2 regions of the Leptolyngbya sp. DQ-M1 genome follow, and region 2 is predicted to be linked to the other one. Evidence: predicted binding sites of a transcription regulator. Region 2 holds the regulator's gene; the other holds the start of a gene.
The links. The regulator NtcA, encoded in region 2, controls nitrogen genes in cyanobacteria. The targets are predictions, from matches to a motif close to TTTGTANNNNNNNNTACAAA.
Positions count from the first base shown of each region.

Region 1: NC981_RS21965 (P-II family nitrogen regulator) is a predicted target of NtcA. The motif match lies at 2,298-2,317, and genes of this name have one in related genera.

Region 1 covers NZ_JAMPLJ010000009.1:90,079-95,013, forward strand. Annotated here, with positions in the region: gene NC981_RS21945 (ribonuclease R family protein) at 1-24, opposite strand, end outside; gene NC981_RS21950 (hypothetical protein) at 43-234, shown strand; gene NC981_RS21955 (thioredoxin domain-containing protein) at 611-1,351, shown strand; gene NC981_RS21960 (DVUA0089 family protein) at 1,371-1,826, shown strand; gene NC981_RS21965 (P-II family nitrogen regulator) at 1,888-2,226, opposite strand; gene NC981_RS21970 (hypothetical protein) at 2,439-3,023, opposite strand; gene queF (preQ(1) synthase) at 3,235-3,633, shown strand; gene NC981_RS21980 (DUF2809 domain-containing protein) at 3,611-3,994, opposite strand; gene NC981_RS21985 (hypothetical protein) at 3,995-4,231, opposite strand; gene NC981_RS21990 (cytochrome c biogenesis protein) at 4,245-4,935, opposite strand, start outside.
Region 2 covers NZ_JAMPLJ010000005.1:288,143-293,077, reverse strand. Annotated here, with positions in the region: gene NC981_RS17830 (DUF3488 and DUF4129 domain-containing transglutaminase family protein) at 1-1,199, shown strand, start outside; gene ntcA (global nitrogen regulator NtcA) at 1,570-2,241, shown strand; gene NC981_RS17820 (DUF3084 domain-containing protein) at 2,366-3,763, shown strand; gene NC981_RS17815 (pre-16S rRNA-processing nuclease YqgF) at 3,797-4,213, shown strand; gene NC981_RS17810 (DUF885 domain-containing protein) at 4,210-4,935, opposite strand, start outside.

The DNA of each region.
Region 1 (4,935 bases), on a different contig from region 2:
TAACTCAGCGATCGAGAATTCCATGAAGCGATATGTCCTCGTGTGTTCAACGGGGTGGTCAGGCTCAGCGGCTTTGAATTCGTCACTTATCACAAGATGCGATCGTTTAAAGCAGTTCTCGTACTGGCATCAAGCGATCGCATCTGGGTAAATCAACAAGCCGATGAGCTTCCCAGTTTTAGCAGGTGGGAAGGCTGCGAACGGTGTGCAGGTGATCGATCGGAAGCGGGTTGAAGCTCCGAAGTTGACCAAAATCAACGGTTGCGGAAGTTCTGTTTCCAACTCAAAACACACTGCTGGGACTGCTGAATCCTGTAAAGTTGCTGTTCATCCCTGCAATCCGGATGGAGTAGCGAACTTTTGCGCGACTGCTCGACAGTCTTACGTCACCCAGTAAAGCGATCCCCTTTCTATTCTTACTCAGGTTGGGCGCGATGACACATCGATTCTGCGAGAAATGTAGAAGGTGGGTGGAGAGTGGGGAAAGCATTGCTTTTGCACAAGAGCGATCGGGTAGTTCCTTCAACGCTTGTCCCTCGCTCCCCGCTTCTTTACCCTCGATCGCTAACATAAGCTATAGTGCGAGGGCAGATTTTAGAGCTAAGACGCAATGAGAAGGCTAAAACACTTCGCAAGCTGGTTATTGGTCAGCTTGATTTTATTTGGCTGTTCTGCTCCGGTGCAGGCAGATTCCACCAAAATTGATCCAAATTTTGAAGCCCAAGTTTTACAAGTCCTTCAGAAAAATCCACAGGCGATTTTAGACTCGGTGCAAGCTTACCAGCGTGAGCAACAAGAAACTCAGCGCAAAGCACAGCAGTCCTTTATTCAGGAATTGCAGCAAAAGCCAAAAGCGGTGATCGCCCAATCACCGACTAAAGGAGCCGGAAAAACCGTTCTTGTTGAGTTTTCTGATTTTCAGTGCCCCTATTGTCAGGCGGCAGCCGGAACAGTGCGCGAGTTTGTGACAAAGAACCGCGATCGCGTCACACTAGTTTATAAGCATTTACCGTTAACTAGCATTCATGCTCAGGCACTCCCAGCCGCAAAAGCCGCTTGGGCTGCCGGACAGCAGGGGAAATTCTGGGAGTTTCACGATGGCTTGTTCGCACAGCAGCAACAGTTAGGTGAGCCGCTGTATGCGAACTTGGCGAAAAGCTTAGGGTTAGACGTGACGCGCTTTGATCGCGATCGCAACTCTCAAGCTGCCGAGGCGGCGATCACAGCGGATGTACAACTCGCAGAAAAGCTAGGCATTAATGGCACACCATTCTTTGTGATGAATGGTCGCGTGTTTTCAGGGGATGTTGAAATCGCTGCCCTAGAGCAGGTTTTAAGTCAAGCGCAGTAAAGCAAGGTGAGGAGTGAAGATGAAACGATGGATGGTTTGGGTTTGTGCGATGCCGGTCACGCTCGCGTGTGCCGCAGGCAGCGTACTTTCAACTCGTGCCATGGCACAAACGCCCAGTCGCACGTATGCCCCGATTCCGCTGACTCCGGGGCGGGAAGTCAACGATCGCTTAGCCGATACGGATATTCCAACCGGAGACGGCAACTTTGCGCGGGATTACCTTGTGCAATTGCAGGCAGGGGATCAGATTGCGATCGATTTGTCTTCGGATAACTTCGATACGATCGTGGCGCTGATGTCTACGCGAGGAGCGACGATCGCAGAAAACGACGATGGTTCTGATGGCACGACCAATTCGCTGCTGTTTACGCGGATTGCGCGGGCAGGAAACTACATTGTGCGCGTGAAAGCGTTTGGAGAGACAGCAGGAGGCCCGTTTAAGCTGAAACTGACCCGATTAAGACCTACCCCCTAAACAAAAGAGGCAACCGATATCAGTTGCCTCTTTTGTTTAGCTGAAGAAAAAATGGTTGTCGTTAAACCGCTTCAAAGTTTTTCTCACCTGTGCGAATCCGAACCACTTGGTCAACGGGAGTAATGAAGATCTTACCGTCTCCAATTTCTCCGGTTCTGGCTGCCACGATGATTTTGTCAACCACCATGTCCACCTGATCGTCTTCGACCACGATTTCGATTTTGAGCTTTTGCAGAAACTCTACCGTGTATTCAGATCCCCGGTAGCGCTCAGTTTGGCCTTTCTGCCGTCCAAAGCCTCGGACTTCAGAAACAGTCATACCGACAATTCCAGCATTCACTAATGCAATTTTGACTTCATCGAGTTTAAATGGGCGAACAATCGCTTCTACTTTTTTCAAGCCTTACACTCCTTAATCCTAATTTCTATCGTTCGGGCATGACACTATCTATCATTGTTCACAAAGTAGATTTTGCAACATTTGATACAGATTCATAACTGAGTCTGCCCGATCGTAGTGCTGTTTCCGAGTTTCGCACGGAGCGATAAAAATCGGAATTCCCTGGTTGCAATTCGTAATTTCAGAATCGCAATGCGTTACGAATCAAGAAATTACTTCGCCGAAGGATTGAGTAAGGGACGCACCAGCAGGAAGCCTGCACCAAAAGCACTCACAACGATGAGCAAAATCACAGCGCCGAGCATCCAGCCGTTTAGCTCGATGCCTGATTCTTTTTCGAGTTTGAGTTTGCGCCGGGGTTGGCTGTCTTGCTCGATGACCAGCTTGTCGTCGTCCAGTGGTTTTAGCTCAAGGTGCGGCGGGATCACTTCAGCTTCCGGCTCTACGAGCATTCTCGGCGGCATCACCGGGATTTGAAATGAAACGGGTTCGCTGTCGAGGGTCAAATCGATCCGGGGCGGTGCCACAGGCTTGACCGGTGCGATCGAGTTAGAGAACTGGCGTAGATTGAGTGCCGATTGAACGGCTTTTTCAATTTCCTGACGCAGTTGCTGATTTTGCTTGGTTAACTGCTGGTTTTGAGTTTTGATCGACTCCATTTCCGTTTTAGCTGCCTGGAGTTCGGCAACCACTTCTCGATAGACAGAGATGGGCACGGAGGGGGAATAACCAACCGACGGGGGCTGCGGGGGCAGGTTCACCGATCGGGAAGGCGTTTTTTGCGGCATTGGATTCATAGCAATAAAGTATTTCGGTCGAAGCGTAATGGAATGCCCTGAGAATAGCCGCAATTAAAGCAATCAAAGCGATTTTCGTCAAGATTCTTCTAGGAAAATTCCGATTTGGGGATCAATTTCAGGGATTGTACGGAGAAGTTCCTCATGCAGATGGCGATCGTCGTGTAAATCGGGTTGCTAAGATCAGTCAGGTTATTTTTTCAGATTCAACATGACACAAGCGCAAGAACGCCCAGAAGTGAAGTATGGGGAACGCCTGATCGAAGAAGGCAAGCTGATTACTTTTCCAAATCCGCGACCGGGGCGACGCTACACGGTTTCGATTACGCTGCCGGAATTTACCTGTAAATGTCCGTTTTCGGGCTATCCCGATTTCGGCACAATTTATGTGAACTATGTGCCGGATCAGCGCGTGGTTGAACTCAAAGCGATCAAGCTGTATATCAATAGCTACCGCGATCGCTACATTTCTCACGAAGAAGCCGCGAATCAAATTCTCGATGATATCGTCACTGCCTGCGATCCGCTAGAGATCTCTGTCAAAGCAGATTACACCCCTCGCGGGAATGTGCATACGGTGGTCGAAGTTAGCCATACGAAGCCCGTTTAAGCTGGCGCATTCCAAGCCATCCGACTGTGCTGCCGATCGCATAGGGCGGAAAGTCTGACCACAAAAAGGTATTTCCGAGAATCAATCGTCCTGGAAGTGTAGCGCGGATGGCTTGGAGAAAAGGAGGCTGCCAGAGTTGCAAGAATTCGATCACGCACGCAAAAATAAAAACGCCGATCGCGGTTTTAGCGATCGATATTTTCGGAAAACAGAATTGAACCAGTGAAGCAAAGAAGATTTGATAAGCAATACTTCCGAACACATCGCTAAACCAATCTGGAAATAGCGGCGAGAATCGCACGAAGTAACCGAGTGGAATGATGAGTGCGATCGTCAGCAGCAAAGAGACGCGATAAGGCATCTATACTCCATGTCCATCGCGACAAAATTCTGTTGAAAGAAGCTTGATATTGGATTGATGAAGCTGGGCAGTTTGCAAAAGTGCTTCAGTCGCTGCTCTCAATTCAGCGATTTCTTGACGCTGGGATTCGACCGTATTGTTGAGAAGTTCGATCGAAGTTCTTAGCGAAGCGTTGAGAGTATGTTGGCTTCCGATCTCAGCTTCAAGCCGATCAAGTCGAGGCCTATCTTGTATCACAGCGATTTACTCCTTAAGTTTGTGCAAGTTGGCTAGTTGGAGTCGATTCTGTTTGATTTTGGTCGATCGCGTCCAGGATTCCCAGAAATTCCCGTTCAAACGTGACTTGGGCGCGGTTGGTTCTGCCGCCAATGTAAATCGCGCCATCTTTCTCTAAGCCCCAAACTTGCGAGTGGGAAATATAGCTCATAATTACGCCTAGCATCAGTAGCCCGAAGCCGAGATAGACGATCGGAATACCCGGATCGGCTTTGATTTGTAATCCAGTGCTACCGATGAGATCCACGATCGCTAAGCGTACTCCTTTCACCTCGACTGCCATTCCTTTACGCACCGTAGCAATCAGCTTACCGTCCATGTCGTAAATTAACAGCAAGCCTTGTAAGTCTTTTGCCACTAGAGAAACACCATCGCTCATGTCTGGTTTTAACGGGAGCCAAGTCCCCCAAACTCGACCACCAACAGCATTCAGTTTTGCCATTGGAGATTGCAGCACCGGACTGTTATTCAGTCGGACTTGAATCGCTGCGATCGACCAGTCCGCCTGATACATCGTTACACCGTTATGCTTCATCGGCTCATTGACGTGAATGGTTTTGCGATCGATTTCCTTTCCATCTTTGTCCAGCACAGACAGATCCGAATAGAACTGATCAATCTCACCCGTGGGCAGATAGTCAATCCAAAATCGATTCACTTTTACT
Region 2 (4,935 bases):
CTCCGGTGACGATCGGCAAAACACGCGAAGTGGTGCAGACCTACACGATTATTGCCCCAATGCCGAATCTAATTCCGGCGCTTTCAAGGGCGAGAGAAATCTATTTCCCGACCGATGAAATTGCGATCGACCCCGAAGCAGGATTACGTGCGCCGATCGAGTTAAGCGATGGCATTACTTATACCGTGGTGTCGGATGTGCCGTATCGCGATCGCACGTTGCTGCGGCTGTATTCGTCCAGAGCGCAGTATCCAAAAGAGAGTCCACACTTACAGATTCCAGCGGGAATTGCTCAGAATGTCGCTAAAGAAACGAAGCGAATCCTGGCAACTTCTGAACAGCCGATCGAGTCCGATTATGAAAAGGCGCTTTATCTGGGGCAGTATTTGAAGCAGCGTTATCAGGTTCGGCAAGACCTGGATTTGCTGAAGCCGGGTGAAGATCTCGTCGAGGCATTTTTGCAAAATCAAGGCGGCGATCGCGATCATTTTTCTACGACACTGACGATGATGCTGCGATCGATTGGCATTCCGGCGCGATTAGTAGCGGGATATGCGCCCGGAGAATTTAATCCCTTCACCGGACTGTACATTGTGAAGAATACCGATGCTTACGCGATTACAGAAGTCTTCGTGCCACGCATGGGATGGTTCACGATCGACCCGATTCCGGGACGTGAACTGATTCCGCCTTCGATCGAGGAATATCAGCCCTTTAGTCTGCTGCAGCGATTTTGGAACTGGGTCGCGGGATGGCTACCTCTGCCTGTAACGGCTTGGATCAGCGAAGTAATTCGGACGATCGGGAGCGCGATCGGCTGGTTTTTGGCGCTGTTTACTCAAGGATTAGGTGGATTCTTGACCGCGTGTTTACTAATGATTAGCACTGCCTTGCTGGTTTGGCTGTGTGGTCAAGGCTGGAAAAAATGGCGAACTTACCAGCGGTTGCAGAAGCTTGCACCGATGGAGCGGCTTTATCAGCAAATGCTGTCTCGCCTCGAAGCGCAAGGCACTCGTAAATCTTCAGCAGATACGCCGCTAGAATATGCCCGACGAGCAAAAACCATGCGGACTCAAGAGCAAGCAGGTGCGATCGAAGACATTTCCCAAGCGTATGTGAAGTGGCGCTACGGACGAGAAAAACCTGAAATTGAAGCGCTGCGGCATCAGTTGAAGAGACTAAAACCTCAGCGAAAGTAAATGAGTAAGCCTGTGCCAAAGGCAACACCATTGGCAGTATTCATTTCGCATAGCAACCGTCTCGACCTCAGCAGCACAAAGGAATCCGCTCGAATGGGTGCAAGTGACACTATCGCCATCCGATTCGAGTTACGGTACAATCTTCCAAAATTATTCAGCCCTGAGAGGGAGAATCTAAGCGTGCCGAAAAAAACACGCTCGAAAGTAGAAAATTCCCAGAGATTTTCAGGATCACGGCTAAAATGTAGCGCAGTGTACAAAAAGCATTCGGTGACTCAGTTTTAGTGGTCTAAAGTCATCAATTGTTTACAAAGCTCGATCGCTGACCGGCTTGTAAACTCATCCAGCACTCGACACGACAAGGAAAGAAATGGTTGTGACCAAGGATAGACCGCTTGCAGCAATGTTCCGTCAGATTGGAGGAAGTGCATATCCTCCCGTGATTGAAACGTTTGAACGGGGCAAAACAATCTTCTTTCCCGGAGATCCGGCAGAACGAGTGTATTTTCTGGTCAAGGGTGCCGTCAAACTGTCGCGGGTATACGAAGCAGGCGAAGAAATTACGGTGGCGCTGCTGAGAGAAAATAGCGTATTCGGGGTGCTGTCACTGATTACCGGACAAAGAGCCGATCGCTTTTATCACGCCGTTGCCTTTACCCCGGTTGAGTTGCTTTCGATCCCGATCGAGCAAGTCGAGAAAGCACTGAAGGAAAACCCCGAACTTTCGATGCTGATGCTCAAAGGCTTGTCCTCGCGGATTTTGCAAACCGAGATGATGATCGAAACCTTAGCGCACCGGGATATGGGATCGCGATTGGTGAGCTTTTTGCTGATTCTCTGCCGCGATTTTGGAGTCCCATCGCAAGAGGGAATCATGATTGACCTCAAACTCTCGCATCAAGCGATCGCTGAAGCGATCGGTTCGACTCGCGTGACGGTGACGCGCTTACTGGGAGATTTGCGTCAGGACAAAATGATTTCGATTCACAAGAAAAAAATCACCGTTCACAACCCGGTAACGCTAAGTCAGCAGTTTACCTAATTGGACTAGAATTCTTTCCTTGAAGACCCGCCCGAAGTATAAATCGAACAGGCATAATGATAGGCGGATCTAGAATTGCCTTGCCAGTGTAAAAGTGCTGGTCTAAGGATCTCTTGGGAGTCTTATGTCCGATGTCGGGCTGATTTTAATTCTGGTGGTGTTGGTGTTGGGTGGAGTGATCGCAACAGTGGGTGATCGCTTGGGAACTCGTGTGGGAAAAGCGCGGCTTAGCTTGTTTAATCTTCGTCCGAAGCAAACCGCGGTCGTAGTCACCATTTTGACCGGAACGCTGATTTCTGCCTCAACTTTAGGAGTGCTGCTGCTGGCAAGTAAAACCTTTCGCGAAATGCTGCTGAACTTTGGGCGAATCCAAACCGAGCTGCGCGATCGCGGACGCGATTTGGAAAAAGCTGCCACCGATCTGAAGGCGACCGATGCTCAGAAAGCGCAAGTCGAGAAACAACTCACAGAAGCTCGATCGGAACGCGCCCAAGTTGAGGAACAGCTAAAGCGAATCAATGCCGATCTGAAAACTTCAATCGATCGCCAACGGGAAACCAATGCTCAACTCCGCACCACCGAAGCGCAGCGTGATCTCACGCGTCGTCAACTGGTCGCGGTGTCTGGTCAAGCATTAAAACTCCGCAGCGATATCAATCAACTGCAGTCGGAACAAAAGACCCTGATTACGCAGCGCGATCAGGTCAAGCAGCAGATCGCCGAGCGCGATGCAGAGATTGCCGAACGCACGAAACTGATTGAACAGCGCGATCGTGAGATTAATGAGCGCGATCAGGTGATTGGGCAGCGTGAGACGGATCTGAAGCGATTAGAGGCACAACGAGCCAGCCTAACTGCGACACTGCAGCAAATTGAACGGGATGTCGAGCTAATTCGCAGCGGCGATCTGGCGATTTATCGGACACAAGTGTTGTCTTCTGGCGTGGTGCGCGTAGGAAATTCGGAAGGTGCGAAAGCAGCGATCGATCAACTCCTGCAATATGCAAATCGTTCTGCGGTTGAGGCACTGCGGCTCGGACGAGATGATCTGCAAATTGTGCAGATTCGGACGACGGAAGTTGAAAGTTTGATTCAACAAATCAGGAATGGTCAAGATTATCTGGTTCGGGTACAAGCCCTCGCAAACTATGTCAAAGGCGAAAACAAACCCGTGTTTGTTTACATGAGTGCAGTCCCCAATCGGGTTGTGTTTTCTGCGGGAGAGACGATCGCTGCCCAAACGATCGATCCCTCCAAGCTTGCACCGCAGGACTTCCAACGGTCGATTCAAGAACTGCTTGCTGTTTCTAATACTCGCGCTCGTGTCGCTGGCGTTTTGAACGACAACATTCAAATCGAAAAACTGCTTACATTAGGATCATTCATTGACCAGCTGCGGCGCTATCCCACTCCGGTTGAACTGCGAGCGATCGCATCGGATACCACATACACGGCTGGGCCGCTCAAAATAGAATTAGTGGCAGTTCAAAACGGACAAGTGGTGCTGAGAGCATCGAGCTAACATATCCAGCGAATAGGGGAGTAGAGACGCAGCATGGCGGAACAGCCAGTAATTCTGGGGTTTGATCCAGGGCGGCAAAAGTGTGGATTAGCGGTCATGGGGGTCGATCGCCGCCTCTACTATCATGAAGTGATCAGCGCCGAAAGCACGATCGCGACGATTCAAGGCTTGCGGGAGCGGTATCCGATTTCGCTATTAGTGATGGGGGATCAGACTTCCTCAAAAGATTGGAAGCTCAAGATTGCGAATGAATTAAGTGAGCCGCTGCGGATTATTACGGTGGATGAGCGCAATAGTTCCTTAGAAGCTCGCGATCGCTATTGGCAGCTTTATCCGCCAGAAGGGTTGAATCGGTTGATCCCGCAAGGAATGCGAACGCCGCCGAGAGCGATCGATGATATTGTGGCGATTTTGCTGATCGAACGGTATTTAGAACGCTTGGTGAGCTAAGGGATCGATTCATCGCCTAGACGGGCTTGAGTGAATTGTTCTAGCACTGCCTGACGCAACAATCGCTGTGGCATGAATCCCTGAGTCAAAATGAAGTCGTGAAACTTTTGGGAGTCAAATTTCTCGCCGAGTTGTTGTTCGACATCTTTGCGAAGCTGCATCAGGCGTTGATAGCCATAGAAGTAAGAGGGAGCGTGTCCGGGAAGCCGGACGGTATAGCGATCGATTTCCTGCTGAGCGAAGAACTTTGAGTAGCCTGCCTCTTCGGTGAGAACGCGCAGTGCTTCGGTCGTCGAGATTTTACCTAAATGCAGTTCGGGTTCCAAGAAGGCACGCGCCGCCCGCAATAGCTGAAATTGTAGGGAGATAAACTGCCCTTCGATCGGCATGAACGGTAGGGTAATCGCTTCGGCGTAGAGTGCCCAGCCTTCGTGGTTGGCGGGGTTGTAGCCGAACTTCGATCGAGCCTCAGAAATGCCTTGATCTTGAATCGTGGTGAACTGGAGGTCGTGTCCGGGTCTGCCTTCGTGAGCAGTGAGCGTCCAGGAAACGGCGGCATAGGTGAAGTCGTTGTAGGTACGGGGTTGGGGGTCTGGTTTTAGGAGGGGAATGATGAAGGTTCCAGCCGTTTTGCTTGAAGCTTTGGGAGCATGGTATTGCGGAACGGGAAAAATGGCGTTTTCACGATCAGTGGTGAGCCGAATGGTTAAGGGGCGTTTCGG